DNA from 2 places in the Sphingopyxis fribergensis genome. Region 2 is predicted to be linked to the other one. Evidence: predicted binding sites of a transcription regulator. Region 2 holds the regulator's gene; the other holds the start of a gene.

Region 1 (11,580 bases), 2.2 Mb from region 2:
CCCCTCACGCATATTGTTTTGTTATCACCGATCTAGGTAACCGGTGTCATGGACTATCCAAAATTGATACACCGGTGTCAAGCCCCTAATTGTAGGACAACCCAGCCTCCCAAAGCCGGAGTTTTCTTCGGCACAATCGCCGGGGCAGGAAATTGTCGTAATTTGTCGCAACCCCCGCATTGCGCTTGCATGGGGCAACCCAATGGGTTGAATAGGGCTAAATTCCTCCCCGCCCTCGGCGAACCGATACGAGAACAACCAACTATGCTGGACAAAAGGTCGCTGTTGCTGGCCGGAGCCCTGTGTGCCGTTAGCCTGTCGCTTGGCGCCTGCTCAGCCGAAGAGGAAAAGGGCGGCCGCGGTGCGCCCGAGGTCGGCTATGTCGTCGCCAGGGTCGAGGCGGTGCCCGTGACCACCTCGCTCGGCGGGCGCACCGTCGCGTTCGAAACCAGCGAAGTGCGGCCGCAGGTCAACGGCCTGATCCGCCGCCGCCTGTTCACCGAAGGCGGCTTCGTCCGCGCCGGCCAGCCGCTCTACCAGATCGACCCGAGCCTCTATCAAGCGGGGGTCGAACAGGCCGCGGCAAATCTCGCCAGCGCCCGCGCGAGCGCGCAGGCTGCGGAGGAGCGCGCGCGCCGCCTCGAACCGCTGGCCAAGATGCAGGCCGTCGCCGAGCAGGATTATACCGACGCACTGGCAGAGGCGCGGATGGCGCGCGCGGCGATCGCCCAGAATAACGCCGCGCTCGAAACCGCGCGGATCAACCTCCGCTATGCGACGATCACCGCGCCGATCAGCGGACGCATCGGGCGCAGCCTCGCGACCCCCGGCGCGCTCGTCAGCGCGAGCCAGGCGACCCCGCTCGCGACGATCCAGCAGACCGACCCGATGTATGTCGACATGCAGCAGTCGAGCGCCGAACTCACGCGGCTGCGCCAGGCGATCGAGAGCGGCGGGGTGACAGCGGGCAGCGCGTCGGTGCGACTGCGGCTCGAGGATGGCAGCGCCTATGGCCCGGTCGGCACCGTCCAATTCTCCGAAGTCACGGTCAGCGAGGCAACCGGCACGGTGACGCTGCGCGCACGCTTTCCCAACCCGCGCGGCGTGTTGCTGCCCGGCATGTTCGTGACCGCATTGTTCGACCAAGCGGTGAACCCGTCGGCAATCCTGTTGCCGCAGGCCGCGGTCCAGCGCGATTTCGACGGCTCGGCCTTCGTCTATCTCGTCGGCAAGGACAATAAGGCGGCGCGGCGCAAGATCGTCGCCGACCGCACCGTCGGCGCCAACTGGGTCGTCACCGACGGGCTGAAACCGGGCGAGCGCGTGATCACGCAAGGGATCGGCAATTTGCGCCAAGGGGCGCCGATCCGGCCGGTGCCCGCGAGCAGCGTACAGCGGGTGGGAGCACAACCCAAGGGTGCCGCGACGGGCGGCACCGCCGAAGCCAAGGGCAAGTAGCGCCCATGTCACGCCTCTTCATCGACCGGCCGATCTTCGCCTGGGTGCTGGCGATCATCGTCATGCTCGGCGGGGTGGGCGCGCTTTTTTCGCTGCCGATCGAGCAATATCCCGACATCGCGCCGACGCAGGTCAATATCCGCGCCACCTATCCGGGCGCGTCGGCCGAGACGATCGAGAACAGCGTTACGCAGGTGCTCGAACAGCAACTGACCGGGATCGACGGCCTGCTCTATTTCAGCTCGCAGTCAAGCTCGCGCGGACAGGCGAGCATCACCGCGATTTTCGAAAAGGGCACCGACCCCGACATCGCGCAGGTGCAGGTCCAGAACAAGATCCAGTCGGCGGTCTCGCGCCTGCCGCAACAGGTCCAGCAACAGGGCGTGCGCGTCACCAAGTCCAATTCGGATTCGCTGCTGCTCGTCGGCGTCTATGACACGACCGACACACGGTCGAACCAGGACGTCTCCGACTATCTCTCCTCCAATATCCAGGACCCCCTCTCGCGCGTCGAGGGCGTCGGCGACGTCAACGTCTTCGGATCGCCGCACGCAATGCGGATCTGGCTCAACCCGCAGCGGCTCGCCGCGGTGTCGTTGATGCCAAGCGACGTGGTCGCGGCGATCACCGCGCAAAACAGCGAGGTCGCGGCGGGCGAAGTCGGCGGCCTTCCCGCGCCCGAGGGCCAGATGCTCAACGCGACGGTCACCGCCCAGTCACGGATGCAGACGGTCGACCAGTTCGAGAATATCGTGCTGAAGACGCTGCCCGATGGCGCGACGGTGCGGATCAAGGATATCGCACGGGTCGAGGTCGGCGCCGAAAATTACAGCACGATCGTCCGCATCAACGGGCACCCCGGATCGGGCATGTCGATCTCGCTGTCGCCGGGCGCCGACGCGCTCGAAACCGCCGACCGCGTCAAGGCGCGGATGACCGAACTCGGCGCCGATTTTCCCGACGGCCTGACCTACAGCTATGCCAATGATTCGACCGCCTTCATCAAGCTGTCGGTGAGCGAGGTGCAGAAATCGCTGTTCGAAGCGATCCTGCTCGTCATCCTTGTCATGTTCGTCTTCCTGCAAAGCTGGCGCGCGGTGTTGATCCCCGCGATCGCGGTGCCCGTCGTGCTGCTCGGCACCTTCGGCATTTTCTATATGCTGGGCTTCAGTATCAACACACTGACCCTGTTCGGGTTGACGCTGGCGATCGGGCTGCTCGTCGATGACGCGATCGTCGTCGTCGAGAATGTCGAGCGGTTGATGGAAGAAAATCCCGGCATGTCGGCGCGCGAGGCGACGATCCAGTCGATGAAGGAATTGCAGGTCGCGCTGATTGCGATCGCGCTCGTGCTGTCGGCGGTGTTCCTGCCGATGGCCTTCTTCGGCGGGTCGACCGGCGTCATCTATCGCCAATTCTCGGTCACCATCGTTTCGGCGATGGCGTTGTCGGTGCTCGTCGCTCTGATCCTGAGCCCCGCGCTGACCTCGACCTTGCTGAAACCCAAGGAGCATGGCGACGCGGGTAACGGCGGGCGCTTCCCGCGCGTCCATGCCTTTCTCGAACGCGCCAAGACCGGCTTCAACACGCGCTTCGACCGCTCGGTCGACCGCTATGTCGGCAGCGTCACCAAAGTCGTCGACCGCAAATGGCTGTTCCTCGGCATCTATGTCGTGCTGCTCGCCGCGCTTGCCTTCCTCTTCCTTCGGCTGCCGAGCGGCTTCCTGCCCAATGAGGACCAGGGTCGCGTTTCGGTCCAGTTCCGCCTGCCCGCGGGCGCGACGCAGGCGCGCACGCTCGAAGTGCGCGACAGGGTCGAAAAATATCTGCTGAGCGAGGAAAAGGCGAATGTCGGGGCGCTATTCCTCGTCGCCGGCGGCGGCGGCGGTGGCGGCGCGGTCGGCCAGAACACCGGCCAGGGCTTTGTGAACCTCGTCCATTGGGACGAACGCCCGGGCAAGGAACGCAGCGCCGAGGCGATCGCGACGCGCGCACGCGCCGCGCTCGCCGGAATACGCGACGCACAGGTTTTCGCGCTGGTCCCCGGCGCGGTGCGCGGGCTCGGCGATTCGGCAGGCTTCACGATGCAGTTCCAGAACCGCAGCGGGATGAGCCGCGACGAGTTTGTCGCCGCGCGCGAAAAGCTGCTCGCGATGGCGAACGAAAATCCGAAACTCACCTCGGTGCGCCTGTCCGATCTGCCCGACGTGTCGACGCTGAAGATCGATGTCGATACGCAGCGGCTAACCGCTTATGGCATCGACAATGGCGATGTGAACAACACGCTCGCGACCGCGTGGGGCGGACGCTACGTCAACGATTTCATCGACAAGGGGCGCGTCAAGCGCGTCTATGTCCAAGGCGATGCCCCCTATCGCGCCAAGCCCGAAGACCTCAGCCAATGGTATGTCCGCGCAACCGACGGCGAAATGTCGCCCTTCTCGGCCTTTGCGACCGTCGGCTGGTCGACGACGCCGAGCAGCAGCTCGCGTTTCCAGGGCGTCCCGGCGTTCGAAATCTCGGGCCAGCCCACCCCCGGCACCAGTTCGGGCGAGGCGATGGACGAAATGGAGCGCATGGCGAACGAAATTCCGGGAACCAGCGTCGCCTGGTCGGGCTCCTCTTATGAGGAGCGCCTCTCTTCGGGGCAGGCGCCTTTGCTCTACGGCCTGTCCTTGCTCGTCGTCTTCCTCTGCCTCGCCGCGCTCTACGAAAGCTGGTCGATCCCGCTCGCGGTGCTGCTCGTCATTCCGCTCGGGCTGATCGGCGCGGTATTCGCGGTGAATTTGCGCGGGCTCGAAAACGACGTCTATCTCCAGATCGGTCTGCTCACAACCATGGGGCTCGCCGCGAAGAATGCGATCCTGATGATCGAATTTGCCGAGCAGGAGGAGCGCAAGGGCAAGCGTGTGATCGAGGCCGCGGTTGCCGCGGCGCGCATCCGCCTGCGCCCGATCCTGATGACCAGCTTTGCCTTCATTTTCGGCGTGCTGCCGCTCGCGATCGCGACCGGCGCGGGGGCGAACAGCCGCGTCGCAATCGGCACCTCGGTGATCGGCGGGATGCTCACCGCGGCCTTCCTCGCGATCTTCTTCATCCCGCTCTTCTTCGTCCTCGTCCGCCGCGGCGTGCGCGACGGCTTGGCGGCGGTGCGCGCGCGGTTCGGCAAGAATAAGGGTGAAGGCGCGGCGGAGGTGCCGGCATGACCCGCGCCCGCGTCCTGCTGATGGCCAGCACGCTCGCCCTCGCTGGCTGCTCGCTTGCGCCGAAAACGGTGCTGCCGACGCCGCCCGTGCCGCAAAGCTGGCCCGCCGGCGACGCCTATCTGCTACAGAGCGAAGCGGCGCTGCCGATCCTCTCGTACAAAAGCGTGTTCACCGACCCCCGGCTGCAATCGCTGACCGATCAGGCGCTGACGAACAACCGCGACCTGCGCGTCGCCTACGCCAATGTCGCCGCGGCGCGTGCGCAAGTGCGTGTCACACGGTCGGGGCAATTCCCCGAACTCGGGATCAGCGCAGGGGCGGGCTATTCGGATTCGAGCGGAAGTGGTGGGAGCAGCGGCGATTTTTCGCTACGCGGCGGCATCACCGCCTTCGAGCTCGACCTGTTCGGCAAGCTTGCCAACGCGACCGAGGCCGACCGCAACCGTGCGCTTGGGACCGAGGCGGCGTCGCGCACCGTGCGACTCGCGCTGATCGCCAGCCTCGCCGATACCTGGGCGACCTATGGCGCCGACCGCGACCTGCTCAAAATTGCCGAGGATACCGCCGCCAGTGCGCGCGAAAGCGTGCGCCTGACCAAAGCGCGGCTCGACGGCGGCGTCGCGCCGCGCACCGATCTGCGCCAGGCCGAACAAATCCTCGCGACCGCCGAGGATTCGATTGCACAGCAACGGACCGCGCTCGCGCAGGACGAGAATCTGATCCGCCTGCTGGTCGGCGGCGATATCGACCGCGCGCTGCTCCCCGCGAGCCTGACCGAAGTGACGCCGGCGATCGTGTCGCTGCCCGCCGGGGTCAGCTCCGAAATCCTGCTTCGCCGTCCCGACGTAATCGAGGCCGAATATGGCCTGCGCGCCGCGGATGCCGACATCGGCGTCGCGCGCGCGCAGCTCTTCCCCTCGATTTCGCTGACCGGACTGCTCGGCTTTGCCAGCAACGCGCTCGGCAGCCTGTTCGACAGCGGGTCGTTCAGCTGGTCGGCGGGCGGCGATGCCACCGCGCCGATCTTCGACGCCGGCGGGCGCCGGGCGGGGGTTGCGGTCAGCGAGGCGCAGCGCGATGCCGCGCTCGCAGGCTATGAAGGCGCGATCCAGACCGCGTTCCGCGAGGTCGCCGATGCGCTGGCGGTGCAGGGCACGATAGCGGAACGCGTCCGCGCCGCCGCAGCGAACACCGAAGCCGCCGCCGATACCGCGACGCTGACCGACGCGCGCTACAAGGGCGGCGTCGACAGTTTCCTCTCCAGTCTCGACGCACAGCGCAGCCTTTATTCGGCGCGGCGGAGCGAGATCGCGACGCAATTGCTGCTCGTCAGCACGCGAATCTCGTTGTTCCGCGCATTGGGCGGCGACAGCAGCGCAGGCGTAGAAGCCCGCTAACCCACCGTCGTCATTCCCGCGAAAGCGGGAAGCCAGCGAGCCAGCGTCGGGAACTGGGTTCCCGCTTTCGCGGGAATGACGAACTATGGATGCGCGCCATCCCGACTCATCTTGACAATCGCACCCGCTCGCGCGCTAATAGAACATATCAGGAACAAATGATGCGCGAGTCGTCTCCCATACTCGCCGGGCTGCGCCAACGCATCGCTCGGCTGTCCGCCGATGGCGGTTTCGAAAGCCGCCCGGCCCAGGGCTGGCTGGCGAGCGGGCACGCGCGCTTCGACGCCGCGATCGGCGGCGGGCTTGCGACCGGGCGCACCCATGAATTTTTCGCCGCCGACGCGCTCGACGCGACGAGTGCAGCGGCCTTTGCGGCGCTCATGGCCTTACGCACGCCCGGCAAGGCGCCGCTGATCTGGCTGCGCACGAGCGATGCCGGCAAGCGTAGCGGCCATATCTACGCCCCCGGCATCGCCGAACTCGGCGGCGACCCCGACCGGTTGCTGCTTGTCGAGGCGGGCGATCCGAAAATGCTGCTCGCCTGCGCGAACGACGCGATCCGCTGCGCGGGGTCGGCGGCGGTGATCGTCGAAAGCTGGGGCAAATTCCCTTTGCTCGACCTCACCGCCGGACGCCGCCTTACGCTCGGCGCACGCGATGCGGGCACCACGCTCCTGATGCTTCGGCTCAATGCATCGCCGTCGCCGAGCGTCGCCGAAACGCGCTGGAACGTCGCCGCCGCGTCGTCGCACGCTCTGGAAGCGAACGCCCCGGGCGCCCCCGCCTTCGACCTCGAACTGCTGCGCTGGCGCGGCGGCCCCGCGGGGACGCGCTGGCGACTGGACTGGAACCATGACGAAAAATGCTTCGGCCCAAATGCCGACGAAGCGGCGCTATCTGGCGCTCTTCTTCCCCTTCCTGCCCGCCGAGCGATGGCTTCGCACGGCGCCGAGGCTGCCTGACGCCCCGCTCGTCTTCGCCGAGAAGCAGCGCGGCGCGATGCGGATCGCGAGCGTCGACGCGGCGGCGCTGGCGGTCGGGCTGCGCGTCGGCATGCCGCTCGCCGATGCGCGCGCGCAAGTGGGTGAACTCGCCGTCGTTCCGCATGATCCGGTGCTCGACCAGGACTGGCTCGACCGGCTCGCGCAGGGCTGCGCGCGCTACTCTCCGCTTGTCGCGCTCGACGCCCCCGATGGCCTGATCCTCGATATCGCGGGCGCCGACCATCTTTACGGCGGCGAGGCGGAGCTCGTGCGCGATGTCGAAAGGCGCCTTGCGCGGCTCGGTTTGACCCTCCGCCACGCACTCGGCCCCACCGCCGACGCCGCGCGTGCACTCGCGCGCTACCAGACGCGCCCCGCCCCAGATGAAGGAGAGGCGATCCGCCGCCTGCCCGTCGCCGCGCTCGAACTCGAAGCCGAAGCGGCGACCGCGCTCGTCCGCGCGGGATTGAAGACGATCGGCGACCTCGCGAGCCGCCCGATGGCGAATATCGCCGCGCGCTTCGGCGCCGACGCCGCGATGGCATTGCGCCGCCTGCTCGGCGATGCGCCCAGCCCGCTCGACCCGCGCATTGCCCTACCCCCAGTGGTCGCCGAACGCCGCTTTGCCGAGCCGCTTGGCAGCACCGCGTACGCGGCCAAGGTGCTAGCCGAGCTCGTCGGCGAAGCGATCGAGGAGCTCGGCGAACGCGGCAAGGGCGGGCGCCATTTCCGCGCCACCTTCTTTCGCAGCGACGGCCTCGCGCGCGCCATCGCAATCGAAACCGGCCATCCGACCCGCGACACCGGCCTCGTGATGCGCCTGTTCGCCGAGCGTATGGACAGCCTCGCCGACCCGCTCGACCCCGGCTTCGGCTTCGACATGATACGCCTCGCGGTGCCGCGGCTCGAGGCGCTCGGCGCGACGCAATTGAAGCTCGAAGGCGGCGCGGTCCGTGCGGCAACCGAAGGCGCGGCGATGGACGAACTCGCCGACCGGCTGACGACGCGGCTCGGGCGCGGGCGCGTTCGGCGGCTGCGCCCCGCCGATACGCATATCCCCGAACAGGCGCAGCTCGAACTGCCCGCGGCCGACGCGCCGCCACCGCTGGCCTGGCCCGCTCCCGAAGAAGGCGAACCGCCGACACGTCCCTTCCACATCTTCGACCCGCCGCAACCGATCGAGGTGATCGCCGAGGTGCCCGACGGCCCGCCGCATCATTTCCGCTGGCGCCGCGCAACGCACGCGATCCGCCGCTACGAAGGCCCCGAACGCATCGCCGCCGAATGGTGGCGCCGCCGCGACAATGGCGGCCTGACGCGCGATTATTACCGCGTCGAGGATACGCAGGGCCGCCGCTTCTGGCTTTTCCGCCACGGGCTTTACGACGAAAAGCCCGACCCGCGCTGGTATATCCACGGGGTCTTTGCATGAGCGAGGAATTTGCCGATCCCGGCTTCGCCGAACTGGTCGCCGCGACCAACTACAGCTTCCTGCGCGGCGCATCGCACCCGCATGAGATGGTTGCGGAGGCCGTCGCGCTCGGCATGACGGGCATCGGCATCGCCGACCGCAACAGCGTCGCGGGGGTGGTGCGGGCGCTGACCGGGCTGCGCAAGCTGCGCGAAGATGCCGCAGAGGAGGGAGTCGCGTTCCCGGACATAAAGCTCGTCGTCGGGTCCCGACTGGTTTTCGACGACGGCACGCCCGACATCATCGCCTATCCGACCACGCGCCATGGCTGGGGCCGGCTGACCCGGATGCTCACCATCGGCAATCGCCGCACCACAAAGGGCGACTGCGTGATGAAGCTCAAGAACCTTCTGATTCACTGCGAGGATATGATCCTGATCGCGATGGCGACCGAAAAGGACGAAGCCGTGTTGCGCCGTCTCGATGAGGCAGCTCCAAGCTCACTTTGGCTCGGCGCGACGATGCCCCGTGGCGGCAGTGACCGCCGCCGTCTCACCAGACTGAGCGCCTTGGCCGACCGTGTCGGCATTCCGATGCTCGCGACCAACGACGCGCTTTACGCGACGCGCGGGCAGCGGCCACTCCATGATGTCATCACCTGCATTCGCGAAGGCACCAGCCTCAACGATGCCGGCCGCCTGCTGCGCGCCAATGGTGAGCGTCATCTGAAGTCGCCGCAGGAAATGCGGCGCCTGTTTCGCACCTGCCCCGAAGCGGTCGACGAAAGCGCGAAGATCCTCAATCGCATCGCCTTTTCGCTCAGAGATTTGGAGTATGAATATCCGCACGAGCCGGTCCCCAAAGGTTGGGAGCCGCAAAGCTGGCTCGAACATAGGGTGATGGAAGCGGCGAACAGGCTTCATCCGGGCGGATTGCCCGACCGTTGGCGGGAGGTACTCGACGAGGAGCTCTCGCTCATCCGTAAATGCAAATTCGCCTGCTATTTCCTGACCGTCCACGACATCGTCAATTTCGCCCGCACGCAGGACCCGCCCATTCTTTGCCAAGGACGCGGTTCGGCGGCGAATTCGCTCGTCTGCTACCTGCTCGAAATCACCTCGATCGATCCCATCGCGAACAATCTCCTGTTTACCCGCTTCCTGTCCGAAGAACGTCGTGAGCCGCCCGATATCGATGTCGATTTCGAGCACGAACGGCGCGAGGAGGTGATGCAATATATCTATCGCCGCTACACACGGCGGCGCGCGGGCATTGCCGCAACGGTGATCCATTACCGGCCGCGCAGCGCGGTCCGCGAGGTCGGAAAGGCATTGGGGCTCAGCGAGGATGTCACGCAGCGGCTTGCTGATACGACCTGGGGCAGTTGGGGCAGCGAGATGCCCATCGAACGCTTCATCGAAGCGGGCCTCGACCCCGAGCTGGACGATATTGCGCGGCTGCAATGGATCGTCGCGCAACTGCTCACTTTCCCACGCCACCTGTCGCAGCATGTCGGCGGCTATGTGCTGACCGAGGATCGGCTCGACGAAATGGTGCCGATCCACAATGCCGCGATGGAGGACCGCACCTTCATCGAATGGGACAAGGATGACATCGACGAACTGAAACTGATGAAGGTCGATATACTCGCGCTCGGGATGCTGACCTGCATCCGCAAATGTTTCGACCTGATGCGGCTGCACGATCTGGGCGATCATGACCTCAAGTCGGTCCCGCCGGAAGATCCGGTTGTCTATGATATGCTTTGCACAGGCGACAGCATCGGCGTCTTTCAGGTCGAGAGCCGCGCGCAGATCAACATGCTGCCGCGTCTTCGCCCACGCGAATTCTATGACCTTGTCATTCAGGTCGCGATCGTTCGGCCAGGGCCGATCGAAGGAGATATGGTCCATCCCTATCTGAAGCGCCGCAATGGGGAAGAAGCGGTGGACTTTCCTTCTCCCGCCCCGCCCCATGACCCGAAGGAACTTTACAAGCTGCTTCGCAGGACATGCGGCGTTCCCCTGTTTCAGGAACAGGCGATGAAGCTGGCCATCGTCGCTGCAGAATTTACCCCCGACGAAGCCAACGGCCTGCGGCGCGCAATGGCGACCTTCCGCAATGCCGGGACGATCCATCAATATAAGGAAAAGATGATCGGCGGCATGATCCGGCGCGGCTATGAACCCGATTTCGCAGCCCGATGCTTCAAGCAGATCGAGGGGTTCGGCAGCTATGGCTTTCCCGAAAGCCACGCCCAGTCGTTCGCCAAGCTCGTTTATGTGTCGTCGTGGCTGAAATGCCATCACCCCGCCGTCTTCGCCTGCGGCATCCTCAATTCGCAGCCTATGGGCTTCTATGCCCCCGCGCAGCTCGTCCGCGATGCGCGCGAACATGGGGTCGAGGTGCGCGCGGTCGATGTGAATGCGAGCTTTTGGGACAACAGCCTCGAACGGCGCGACGATGGCAGCCTCGCGCTGCGGCTCGGATTCCGGCAGGTCGATGGATTTCGCGAGGAATGGGCGATGCAGATTGCCGACGCCCGCGCGACGCCTTTCGCCTCGGTCGAAGAACTCGCACGCCGCGCGGGCCTGCCGTCGCGCGCGCTGCGCTTGCTGGCCGAGGCCGATGCCTGCCGGTCGATGGGGCTCGATCGGCGCCCGGCGCTATGGGATGCGCGGCGCGTTCGGCAGGGCGTGCTGCCGCTGTTCGGTGCGGCCGAAACCGACGAACTCGGCGCCGAGGAGGATGCGCAGCTGCCGCCGACGCCGATGGTCGAACATGTCCTCACCGATTATCAGACGACGCGGCTGTCGCTGAAAGGCCATCCGATGGCCTTCTTGCGCCGCGATTTCGAACGCGAAGGCGTGCTGAGCGCGGGCGGGGTCGCCGCAGCGAAGAACGGATCGATCGTGCGCACTGCGGGGGTCGTGCTGATCCGTCAGCGCCCCGGCAAGGGCAATGCGATCTTCATCACGCTCGAGGATGAGGGCGGGGTCGTCAACATCCTGCTGTGGGCACGCCATTTCGAACGCTATCGCCGCGCCGTCATGGCCTCGCGGCTGATGCTGGCCGAGGGCGAGGTGCAGCGGAGCAAGGAAGGCGTGATCCACCTGATGGCGACG
Region 2 (11,580 bases):
GCGAAGCGATGCGAATCTTCACGGGCGCGATGGTGCCCGCTGGCGCCGACACGGTGGTCGTGCAGGAAGATGTCGCCGTCGACGGCACGCACCTGAGGTTGACCGGCGATGGCCCGGGCACGCGCGGACGTCATATCCGCGAACGCGCCGCCGATTTCGCGAGCGGGGAGTGCCTGCTCCCCGCAGGAACGCGCCTGACCCCCGGTGCCATCGCCGCAGCGGCGATGAGCGGGGCGGGCGGGCTCGCCGTCGGAACGCGCCCAAGCGTCGCGATTATGACCACGGGTGACGAACTCGTCCAGCCGGGGCGCCCCCCCGCACCCGGCCAGATTCCGGACAGCAACGGCGTGATGCTCGCAGCGATGCTCGCAGGCGAGGTGCCCGAGCCGATCTTGCCGCATCACGTCCGCGACGACCGGCTGCTACTTTCCAAGGTTCTCAAAGATCTGGCGCGACGTCACGACGTCATCGTCACCGTCGGCGGCGCGTCGGTTGGCGATCACGACCATGTCCGCGGCGCGTTCGAAGACGCAGGCGGCCATATCGATTTCTGGCGCATCGCGATGCGTCCTGGCAAGCCGTTGATCGCCGGGACGATGGGCGATGCGATATTGCTCGGCCTGCCCGGCAACCCTTCGTCGGCCTTTGTCACCGCGACGCTGTTCCTTCTCCCGCTCATCCGCCATCTCGCCGGCGCGCGCGATCCGCTGCCCACCGTCCAACGGGCGCCGCTTGCCGAACCGTTGCCCGAAGGTGGCACGCGCCGCGATTACCTGCGCGCGCGCCTTGAAAATGGATATCTGACGCCGTTCCTCGGGCAGGAGAGCGGCCTGACCCTGCCGCTGGCTTCGGCGAACAGCCTGTTGATCCGCGAGATCGGCGCCCCGGCGCAGGACGCGGGCGCGATGGCGGACTATCTCGTCATCGCTTGACAAGTTCCGCTTTGTTCCACTATCGTTCTCTCTATGTCCGGAACTGGCATCATGGAGAACAACCGATGTTGACCGCCAAGCAGCACGAGCTGCTCCACTTCATCCAGCAACGTCTCGACACGAGCGGCATTTCGCCATCGTTCGAGGAGATGAAGGAGGCGCTGGGTCTGAAGTCGAAATCTGGCATACATCGCCTGATAAGTGCTTTGGAAGAAAGAGGTTTTCTCCGTCGTCTCCCCAATCGCGCTCGCGCGCTGGAGGTGCTCAAAGTGCCTGAAGCGGCAAAAACCGCTCCGCCGCGCGAAAATGTCGTGCCGCTGCGCAAACCCGCCCCCGCGCTGCGACCGATCGCCGCCAACGACATCGTCGAGGTGCCGCTGCATGGCAAGATCGCGGCCGGCGTGCCGATCGAGGCGTTCGAGGACCATAATAATCTGACGGTCCCCGCCGCGTTGCTCGGCTCCGGCGAACATTATGCGCTCGAAGTATCGGGCGACTCGATGGTCGAGGCGGGCATCTTCGACGGCGACTATGCGCTGATCCAGAAAGCGAGTACCGCACGCGAAGGCGATATCGTCGTCGCGCTCGTCGACGGACAAGATGCGACGCTCAAATATTTCCGCCGCGAAGGCCCGATGATCCGCCTCGATCCGGCAAACGCCGCCTATGAACCGCAGCGCTACCCCGCCGATCGCGTCATCGTGCAGGGGCGGCTGTCGGGACTGCTTCGTCGTTACCACTAAGCTGTTGCGGTAAACGCCACGGATGGCTGTCGCCCGCGCGCAGCGTGGCGACGGCCCCCGGTGTTTCGCCCAGATAGAGCGCCAGCCCGCCGGTTTCGGCCAGGCTGTCGCGATCGATGGTCATCCATCGCCCGACGCACTCGCGCGGCAGCCAGCGGTCGCTGATCACGACATCGGCGGCGGCACAGGCGGCCGCCATGTCGGCACCCTCGATCCGGTCGCGCCCGCGCGAGGCGAGGATGATGTAGCGTCGCGGGCCCTTTCCCTGGCTCCAGCGGCAGAAATCGCGATTGCATTCGACATGAGGGAGCTCGGTGAGCGCCGAGAAAGGAGCATCGACACCTGCGGCCTCGGCCATGCTGCCGCGCACAAAATCGCCCGCCCGGTCGCGAAGCAGCGCGTAGCTGCCACCGGGAATCGCCGCGGCGATATGGCGGCCGTCGCCGGTCACCAGCAGATCGGGACGCGGCTGGACGAGCAGCGCCGCCATTCCGATCGCCGACGGCAATGCGCCGGCGCGACGCCAGGGCGTGTTCCACAGCAGCAGCCAGAGACCGCCGAAGACTGCCAGGGCAAAGCCCCAGCGCGGAAACGTCGGCAAAGTCGCAACCGCACCCGGCGCGTTCGCAACGCCATGGGCCAGTCCGATCAGCGCGCTAAGCGCCTGTTCGGCAATCCACCAGAAGGGCGCGCCCAGTCCGACGCTGTCGAACAGCAAGGCGAGCGCCTCGGCGGGCATGATAACAAAGGTCGTCAGTGGGATCGCGACGACATTGGCGAGCGCGCCATAGAGGCCCGCCTTGTGGAAATGGAACAGTGCGATCGGAGCGAGCGCGACTTCGACGACAAGCCCGGTGACAAGCAGCCCTGCAATGGCGCGACCGAATCGCAGCAGCCACGATTCCTCGCGCCGCGCCAGAAAGCCGCGCATCGGGCGGCTCTCGTGCAGCGCGATGATCGCGGTGACCGCCGCAAAACTCAGCTGGAAACTAGGCCCCGCAAGCGATTCGGGCCGCCAGATCAGCACGACGAGCGCGCCCGCCGCAACCAGCCGCAGCGTCAGCGCCTCGCGCCCCATCAAAAAGGCGACAAGCACGAGCAGCGCGGCGATAAACGAGCGCAGCGTCGGCACTTCGGCGCCGGCCAGCCATGTATATCCACCGCCCGCAAGCGCCCCTGCCGCTGCCGCGAGGGGAAGGACATAACCCGCCAGCGCCAGCCGCCGGCTCAGCGCGAACAGCCGCATCGTCAGCAGCATCGCAAACCCGACGACGGCGGTCACGTGCAGCCCGCTGATCGACAGCAGATGCGCCAGTCCGCTGCGCCGCATCGCCCCCTCGTCGATTTCGCTGATCGCGCCGCGATCCCCCGTCACCAGCGCCGCAGCAATGCCGCCCGGCGATCCCGCAACCTGATCATGGATATGCGCGCTGAGCCGCGCGCGCAGAGGCGGTATCCCGCCCCAGCTGCCCGGCGCCCGCGAAACCTCGCCCAACACCGTCCCGACCGCCCCGATGCGGTCGAACCATGCGCGCTGCGCAAAATCATAGCCGCCGGGAAGGCTCGCCGTTGGTGGCGGCATCAGCCGCGCCCTGACCCCGATCGTCGCGCCATCGGTGAGGTCGGCCGCCTGTTCGCTGCGCAGCGTCAACCGCACGCGCGGCGGCAAATCGGCGCGGTTCCGCGGCAAAGCTATAATGCGAATTTGTCCCTTCGCAGGCAGCGGCTCGACGCGCTCGACGATCGCAGAAAATTCGGTCACCACCGGTGCCGCCAACACCGCCGCCGCGACCCATAGGGCGCGCGCCCAGATCAGCAAAACGCCCGCTGCCGTCACTCCGCACCCGATGACGATCAGCCGCCCGAGCCGGCTATGCCAGCCGATGAGCAGCCCCGCGCACAAGCCGCCTGCGAGCACGAACAGCAATCCCGTCCAGTGCGCCTCGGCGGGTAATGCGAACCATGCGGCGATACCGGTGCCGAGCGCAACGGGCAGCCAGAGCCCGACCCGCTCGCGCTCGGCCTCGAGCCGCGCTTCGAGCCCATCGGCGATCCGACACCAATGTATGACCCAAGCTCGCGCAATGGGCGTTTGAAGCAGCCTTGTCGCCATGCTAGGGGCTCCCCCGATCCCCGCCCAGAAGGGCGGCAAATTGAGTGAAAGAGGCCGCAGTGGCAACCGAAAACCAGACCAAAGTGGCAGCAGCGAGCCGCGACGCGACACCCGAAGCAACCGGCGCCGACGTGGTGACGCGATTTGCTCCCTCGCCGACCGGTTTCCTGCATATCGGCGGCGCGCGCACCGCCCTGTTCAACTGGCTGTTCGCTCGCCATCACGGCGGCAAATTCCTGCTGCGGATCGAGGACACCGACCGCGCGCGCTCGACCGACGCCGCGATCGACGCGATTCTCGACGGCATGCAGTGGCTCGACCTCGACTGGGACGGCGAGACGGTGTTCCAGTTCGCGCGCGCGCCGCGCCACGCTGCGGTTGCGGCGGAACTGCTCGCGAAAGGCGAAGCCTATCGTTGCTACCTCACACAGGACGAACTCGCCGCGATGCGTGCCGAGGCGCAGGAAAAACGCCTGCCCTTCCGCGTCCGCAGCCCGTGGCGCGACCGCGACGACGGCGACCCGTCGGCTCCTCATGTTATCCGCCTGCGCGCGCCGCAGGACGGCGCCGCGACGATCGCCGACAAGGTCCAGGGTGACGTCACCGTCCAGAACGCCGAACTCGACGATTTCGTCCTGCTGCGCAGCGACGGCACGCCGACCTATATGCTCAGCGTCGTCGTCGACGACAACGACATGGGCGTGACGCATGTGATCCGCGGCGACGACCATCTCAACAACGCGTTCCGCCAGCTCGCGCTGATCCGCTCGATGAACTGGTGCGAGCCCGTTTATGCCCATGTTCCGCTGATCCACGGCGCCGACGGGGCAAAGCTGTCGAAGCGCCACGGCGCGCTCGGCGTCGACGCGTACCGCGACGAACTCGGCTATCTTCCCGAATCGGTGAACAATTATCTGCTCCGCCTCGGCTGGGGGCATGGCGATGACGAAATCATCAGCCGGGCGCAGGCGACCGAGTGGTTCGACCTTGCGCATGTCGGCCGTTCGCCGTCGCGGTTCGATTTCAAAAAGCTCGAAAATCTGAACGGCCATTATCTGCGTGAAGCCGATAATGCGCGCCTCGCGGGCCTCGTCGCGCCGCGCGTCGAAAAGCTCGTTGGGCGCGCGCTGGACGATGCCGACCGCGACCTGCTGGCGCGCGCGATGGAGTCGCTGAAGCCGCGCGCCAAGACGCTCGACGAGATCGCCGATGGCGCTATTTTCCTGTATCAGCCGGACCCGTTGCCAGTGGACGAAAAGGCGGCCGAGGTGCTAAGGGCCTCGCCCGAAGGCCTGCTTGCTGCGGTGACAGAGCGACTGCGCGGACTGAACGATTGGACGACAGAAGAGCTGGACGCCGCCGTGCGTGCCGAAGCCGAAGCCGCCGAACTGGGGCTCGGTAAATTGGCGCAACCGTTGCGCGCGGCGCTAACCGGCCGAACCATTTCCCCGGGGATTTTCGACGTGCTGCTGTTGCTCGGACGCGATGTGAGTCTGGCGCGACTTGACGCAGCGCAACATTATCCGGCAGGGGCGTAGCCACTCTCTCCCCCCGCCGTCAGTACAGGGAACAAAATATGACCGACACTGCGAAAATCACCCTCGGCGACAAGACCGTCGATAGCCCTGTCCTGTCGGGCACCGTCGGCCCCGACGTCGTCGACATCCGCAAATTCTACGCCCAAACGGGCGCCTTCACCTATGATCCCGGCTTCACCTCGACCGCGAGCTGCGAATCGCAGCTCACCTATATCGACGGTGACGAGGGCGTGCTGCTCCACCGTGGCTACGCGATCGGCGACCTCGCCGAACAATCGAGCTTCATGGAAACTTGCTATCTCCTGCTCAACGGCGAACTGCCGAACGGCGAGGAACTGCAGACGTTCGAAAATACGATCACGCGCCACACGATGCTGCACGAACAGCTCGCGACCTTCTATCGCGGCTTCCGGCGCGACGCGCACCCGATGGCGGTGATGTGCGGCGTCGTCGGTGCATTGAGCGCCTTCTACCCCGACTCGACCGAGATCCACGATCCGCACCAGCGGATGATCGCCAGCCACCGGCTGATTGCGAAAATGCCGACGATCGCGGCGATGGCGTATAAATATTCGGTCGGCCAGCCCTTCGTCTATCCCGACAATTCGCTGAGCTACACCGGCAATTTCCTGCGTATGACCTTCGGCGTGCCTGCCGAACCCTATGAGGTGAACCCGGTCGTCGAACGCGCGCTCGACCGCATCTTCATCCTCCACGCCGATCACGAACAGAATGCATCGACCTCGACCGTCCGCCTCGCGGGTTCGTCGGGTGCCAATCCGTTCGCTTGCATCGCCGCGGGCATCGCCTGCCTGTGGGGCCCCGCGCATGGCGGCGCGAACGAGGCCGCCCTCAATATGCTGCGCGAAATCGGCCGTCCGGAGCGCATCCCCGAATATATCGCGCGTGCGAAGGACAAGGACGATCCCTTCCGCCTGATGGGCTTCGGTCATCGCGTCTACAAGAATTACGATCCGCGCGCGACGGTGATGCAAAAGACCGTGCGCGAGGTGTTCGAGGCGCTCAAGGTCAACGACCCGGTGTTCGAGGTCGCGCTGCAGCTCGAGGAAATGGCGCTCAGCGATCCCTATTTCGTCGAAAAGAAGCTGTTTCCGAACGTCGATTTCTATTCGGGCGTGATCCTGTCGGCGATCGGTTTCCCGACGACGATGTTCACCGCACTCTTCGCGCTTGCCCGCACCGTCGGCTGGGTCGCGCAGTGGAACGAAATGATTTCGGACCCCGCACAGAAAATCGGCCGTCCGCGCCAGCTCTACACGGGCCCGACGCACCGCCCCTATGTCGCGGTCGACAAGCGCTAAGCGGCAAATTCCTTATAATTTCGAGCGGCGGCGTGGGCGACCAGGCCGCCGTTTCGATTCAGACTTCGCGCGCCGGTAAACTCAGCGTAAACCGCGCGCCCTGTCCCGGCGCGCTATCGACCGTCAGCTCGCCGTCCATCGCCCGCGCCAGCCGCCGCGCGATATAGAGACCGAGCCCCGAACCGCCGCTGTCGGTGCGGCCCAGTCGCTCGAACTTCTCGAACACCACCGCCTGCTGTTCGGCGTCGATCCCCTGCCCCTGGTCGGCGACGGTGACCATCGCGCGGTCGCCCTCGCGGTTCACGCGGATCCAGATCAGCGAGTTCTCAGGCGAATAGCGGATCGCATTGCCGAGCAGATTGAGCAGGACCTGCAGAACACGGCGAAATTCGCCCGTCGCGGGCATTTGGTCGTCCGTGCGCGGCGCGTCGATCCGGATGCCTTTTTCCTCGGCCTTCATGCCGAGCAGGCCGACCGCGCGGCGCGCCAGATCGCCGAGGTCGATCTCATCCTGTGCCGCCTTGAACCCGGGCCGCTCGATATTCTGCAGATCGGCCAGGTCGTCGACCAGGCCCAGAAGATGGCGCCCGGCGTGCGCGATATCGCCGGCATAGCGTGCATAATCGGCGCGAATGGGGCCATCGAACTGTCCGGAAATCGTCTCCGCCGTCGCGATGATACGGCTGAGCGGACCGCGCAGCGCGCCGTCGATCCGGCGCCCGAACTGCGGATCGGACAGCGGCAGCGACCCGAAGGCCGGATCGATCAGCGTGGCGCTCGAGGGTGGCTCGGCGGGCGACTCGGCTTCGGCGACGACCGCGAGCCCGCGAAAGCCCGTAAAACGACCCGTTGCGTCGAACAGCGCCTCGCCTGACAGCGTCATCGCCCTGCCCCCAGCCTGCACGCGCTGACCATCGAAGCGCGATTGCCTTGCGAGCGCGCGGAGCACGGGGAAACGCCCGTCTTCATCGGGTTGCAACTCGAATAGTTCGGAGAGCGAGCGCGCTTCCCAGCTCTCCGGTATCGGTGGCGCTTCGGCGGCTGCCCGCAAAGCGACGATGCGCAGATGCTGATCGCATTCCCAGGTCCAGCTTTGCGGCACCGCGGTGCTATCGGCGATCGCGGGCACCTGCGGCTGTGTGACAGGGCGCGTGCGCCAGTCGCTGATCTCGAGGCTCGCACCCTCGGCATCGGGTATGATGCGGACCAATGCGTGGATGTCGCTATGATCGTCGGCGGCATGAAGCGGGCGGCTGATATCGCGATTTAGGCGCTGGGCCAGCGTAACGAGCCGCGCGAGGTGCGGTAGCGCCAGCGGCTTGTCGAGCCCCGCCCCGGCGCGCTGTTGCAGGCGCAGCAGCGGCGCGTCGGCGCTGACCAGCGCCCCCGACCGGTCGATCCGGCCCCGGATGATACGCTCACTCATCGCTGCTCGCATCGGCCACCGCACGCGCGGGCAGCATCATCAGCGAGGCCTCGAGCGGCGCCAGCGCGGCGTGATCGAGGCGCAGCGGCGCGAGCAACGAAGGCAATGCGGCACTTTCGGCGGTCAGCAGCGTCATCGCCAAGTCGCCATAGGTACGGCGGTGCGCGGCGGCGGCAAGCGCAATCAGCGTCGGCCAATTGTGGCGCGCGATCGCCGCTGCGGCCGCGTCGGGCAAGGCGGCACCCAAAATCTCGTAATAGGCCTGTCCGGCCGATTCGATGCCGCGCTCGCCCGCCTGCCGTTCGGTCGCGCCCCGCACCGCGTCTCCCAACTCGGCGGCGCGTGCCGTATCGCCGCTTACCGCGGCGAGCCGCCACGCGGCGATATCGAGCAACAGGGTGCGGAAAATTTCGCCATCGAGATCGGCGATCGCGAGCGCGGGATTGCCCAGCGCGTCGAAGCGGCGACGGTCGGCGATCTGCAGCGCCAGATATGCGCGATCGACGTCGGACAGCGGTTCGCCGACCGCGGACGCATCGGCATTCGTCGCGTCGGTTTCGGCAAGGATCGGCGGCGGACTGGTCCGCAGCGCCGATTGCTCGCGCCAGCGATGCTCCTCGGCGCGCGCGAAACAAATGCCGGCAAGCCGCGTCGCAGACGGCAATCCGCCGCGCACCCATTCACCCCACAGCGCGCCCGGATCGATACCGGGATGAAGCCGCGCCGCGACATCGACGACCAACCGGCGTGCGATGCCCAGCGACAGCGCGCGCTGCTCTTCGGTCAGCCGTCCGGCAGCGGGCGCAGCCAGATAGCCCGCCAACTCGCGAAGGCGGGCAGACAGCGTCGGCGAGGGCGGGTCGATGCCGGGGGAGGAAACCGAGTCAATCATGCGCGTCCGCCAATAACAGGATCGCGTTAATAGGCCTTAAACCTTCAATATCTTTGTTTTACCGCGCCTCCGGGCGCCGAGCGAGCCGCAGCCAGAGCAAAATCTGGAGCAACGCCAGCAGCGGCAGGATGGCGAACATCAACGACGCGAAGCCGAAGAGCAGCGCCGGCGCAAGCATAATCCAGGCCTGGTCGGCGTCGGGGAGCAGCCAGTGGAAGCGCCGCCGCGCGCCCGAATCCTCATAGAGCCAGCGGGCCAACAGGATCGTCGCAGCAAGGCACGGCGCCAGCGCAGCCTCGGCAAACAGGGGCATCTTGTGCGCCGGACCGCTGAGCGACAGCAGCCATGGGAAGCTCGCAAGCAACACCCACGCAAAGCTGCGGATCACATCGCGCGTCCGGTCCTGCGCGGCGCTTTCGGCGCGAAAGGCCGAGAGGAACCGCATCGCGGCGAGCCCCAGTCCACCGAAAATCGCCACCAGCGCCCCCGCCGCCGCCAGCCCGCTCGCCGCGAGCAACGCGACGATCACCCACAGCAAAGCGGTGACATAGGGCAGATAGCGCGCCGTCATTGGCGATTTGACCAGCAAGGGCCCGGCGAGCCGGATCAGCGGCATCATGATCGCCGAGCGCCCGAGCCCCATGCCGCCATATTCGACCTGTTGCAGGCTCGATTGCTCGATCAGTACCGCGGTCGGGCGATCGACGATGATCGCAATCTCGCCCTGCTCGAACAGCGCAGGCTCGCAATAGAGCCGCCGCGCGCCCGATTGCACCGCGAGCCGCAGCAGCGTCAGCATCATGTCCCATTCGCCTGGCATCGCGGCGAGTTCGGCGACCATCGTGTCGGAAATGCACGCCAGCCCGCCCCAGCGCCGCGTCGCATCGATCCGTTCGAACATCTGCGTCAGCGGCGTATCGCCGGTGACCAGGATGGCGGGCGATCCGGGCTTCGCGATCGCCGCATAATGCGTCCCGCCGGCCCGCAAGCCGTCGGCAACGAGGATGATACGGTCGTCGCCCTCGACCAGCACCATCAGGTCGGCGGCGGCCCGCACGGGGGTCACTTTCACCCCGCGGCGGCGGATGCGGTCGCACGTTGCCAGCAATTCGGCGGGGACCGCGGCGACCGCGACCGCGATATGCGTCACACCGACGTCGGAAAGGCGCGCCGCCTGCCGTTCGATCAGCGTTTCGCCCGCCACGGTGACGAGCGCACGGAGCGACCCGTCGGGCAACGTTTCGGAAGCGCCGACCAGCGCGATCAGGGCCATCGGCGCCGAAGGATTGGAGCAGCGGTCATCGACGCGAAGCTTTAGGGCCGACGAGGCGATTGGCAAGCCCCGCAATGGCGCACGATGACGTCACGCCTTCACCCTCGTTTCCCTTACTTTCCGTGTCCTTTTCGCCCGCAAAAAAATACGGAAAAAAGGACCGAATCGCTGGCCTTTCCACCCATCATCGGCTAGGCTAAATCCACCTCCCGAAAGAACGAAAAAAGGCCGGGTCTTGACCGAAGAAAATACGCCTACGCCGCCGTCCGAGGATGGCGTTTCATCGATCAATATCGTCGATGAAATGAAAACATCGTACCTCGATTACGCGATGAGCGTGATCGTCAGCCGCGCGCTCCCCGACGTCCGCGACGGGTTGAAGCCGGTGCACCGCCGCATCCTCTACTCGGCGTTCGAAAGCGGCTATGTCGCCGGGCGTCCCTATCGCAAGTCGGCGCGTATCGTCGGCGACGTCATGGGTAAATATCACCCGCACGGCGACAGCTCGATCTACGAAGCGCTCGCGCGCATGACGCAGGACTGGTCGATGAGCGTCCCGCTCGTCGACGGTCAGGGCAATTTCGGCTCGATGGACCCCGATCCGCCGGCGGCGATGCGCTACACCGAATCGCGCCTCGCCAAGGTCGCGAACACGCTGCTCGGCGATCTCGACAAGGACACCGTCGATTTCCAGCCGAACTATGACGGCTCGGAATCCGAACCGACCGTTCTTCCCGCGCGCTACCCCAATTTGCTCGTCAACGGCGCGGGTGGGATCGCGGTCGGCATGGCGACCAATATTCCGCCGCATAACCTTGGCGAAGTGATCAACGCGACGCTGGCGACGATCGACAATCCCGAAATCAGCCTCGACGACCTGATGACGATCATTCCCGGCCCCGATTTCCCGACCGGCGCGATGATGCTGGGCCAGGGCGGCGCGCGCCTCGCTTACGCCACCGGCCGCGGCTCGATCATGATGCGCTCGACCTATGTCATCGAGGAAGGGCGTAACGATCGCCAGTCGATCGTCCTCACCGCCATCCCCTTCCAGGTCGGCAAGTCCGGCCTCGTCGAGAAGATCGCCGAGGCCGCGCGCGACAAGCGGATCGAAGGCGTCGCCGATATCCGCGACGAATCGAACCGTGAGGGCGTCCGCGTCGTCATCGAATTGAAGCGCGACGCGACCGCCGAGGTCGTGCTCAACCAGCTATGGCGGCACACCCCCGCGCAGTCGAGCTTCCCCGCCAACATGCTCGCGATCCGCGGCGGACGCCCCGAAATGATGGGGCTGAAGACGATCCTCGAGGCGTTCATCGCCTTCCGCGAGGAAGTCATCAC

What was found. Region 2 encodes LexA, which represses DNA repair genes until DNA is damaged. Its sites were predicted from a motif close to GTTCCNCNCTTGTTCT; they were not measured.
Region 1: a site for LexA is predicted at 6,202-6,217, ahead of SKP52_RS19320 (ImuA family protein). Genes of this name have one in related genera too.

What each region holds. Positions count from the first base shown of each region.
Region 1 is NZ_CP009122.1:4,128,539-4,140,118, forward strand. Features, by position in the region: gene SKP52_RS19305 (efflux RND transporter periplasmic adaptor subunit) at 265-1,458, shown strand; gene SKP52_RS19310 (efflux RND transporter permease subunit) at 1,464-4,664, shown strand; gene SKP52_RS19315 (efflux transporter outer membrane subunit) at 4,661-6,061, shown strand; gene SKP52_RS19320 (ImuA family protein) at 6,220-7,023, shown strand; gene SKP52_RS19325 (Y-family DNA polymerase) at 6,914-8,476, shown strand; gene SKP52_RS19330 (error-prone DNA polymerase) at 8,473-11,580, shown strand, end outside.
Region 2 is NZ_CP009122.1:1,956,878-1,968,457, forward strand. Features, by position in the region: gene SKP52_RS09085 (molybdopterin molybdotransferase MoeA) at 1-932, shown strand, start outside; gene lexA (transcriptional repressor LexA) at 998-1,675, shown strand; gene SKP52_RS09095 (ComEC/Rec2 family competence protein) at 1,629-3,788, opposite strand; gene gltX (glutamate--tRNA ligase) at 3,848-5,326, shown strand; gene SKP52_RS09105 (citrate synthase) at 5,365-6,648, shown strand; gene SKP52_RS09110 (sensor histidine kinase) at 6,707-8,074, opposite strand; gene SKP52_RS09115 (hypothetical protein) at 8,067-8,966, opposite strand; gene SKP52_RS09120 (hypothetical protein) at 9,025-10,239, opposite strand; gene gyrA (DNA gyrase subunit A) at 10,544-11,580, shown strand, end outside.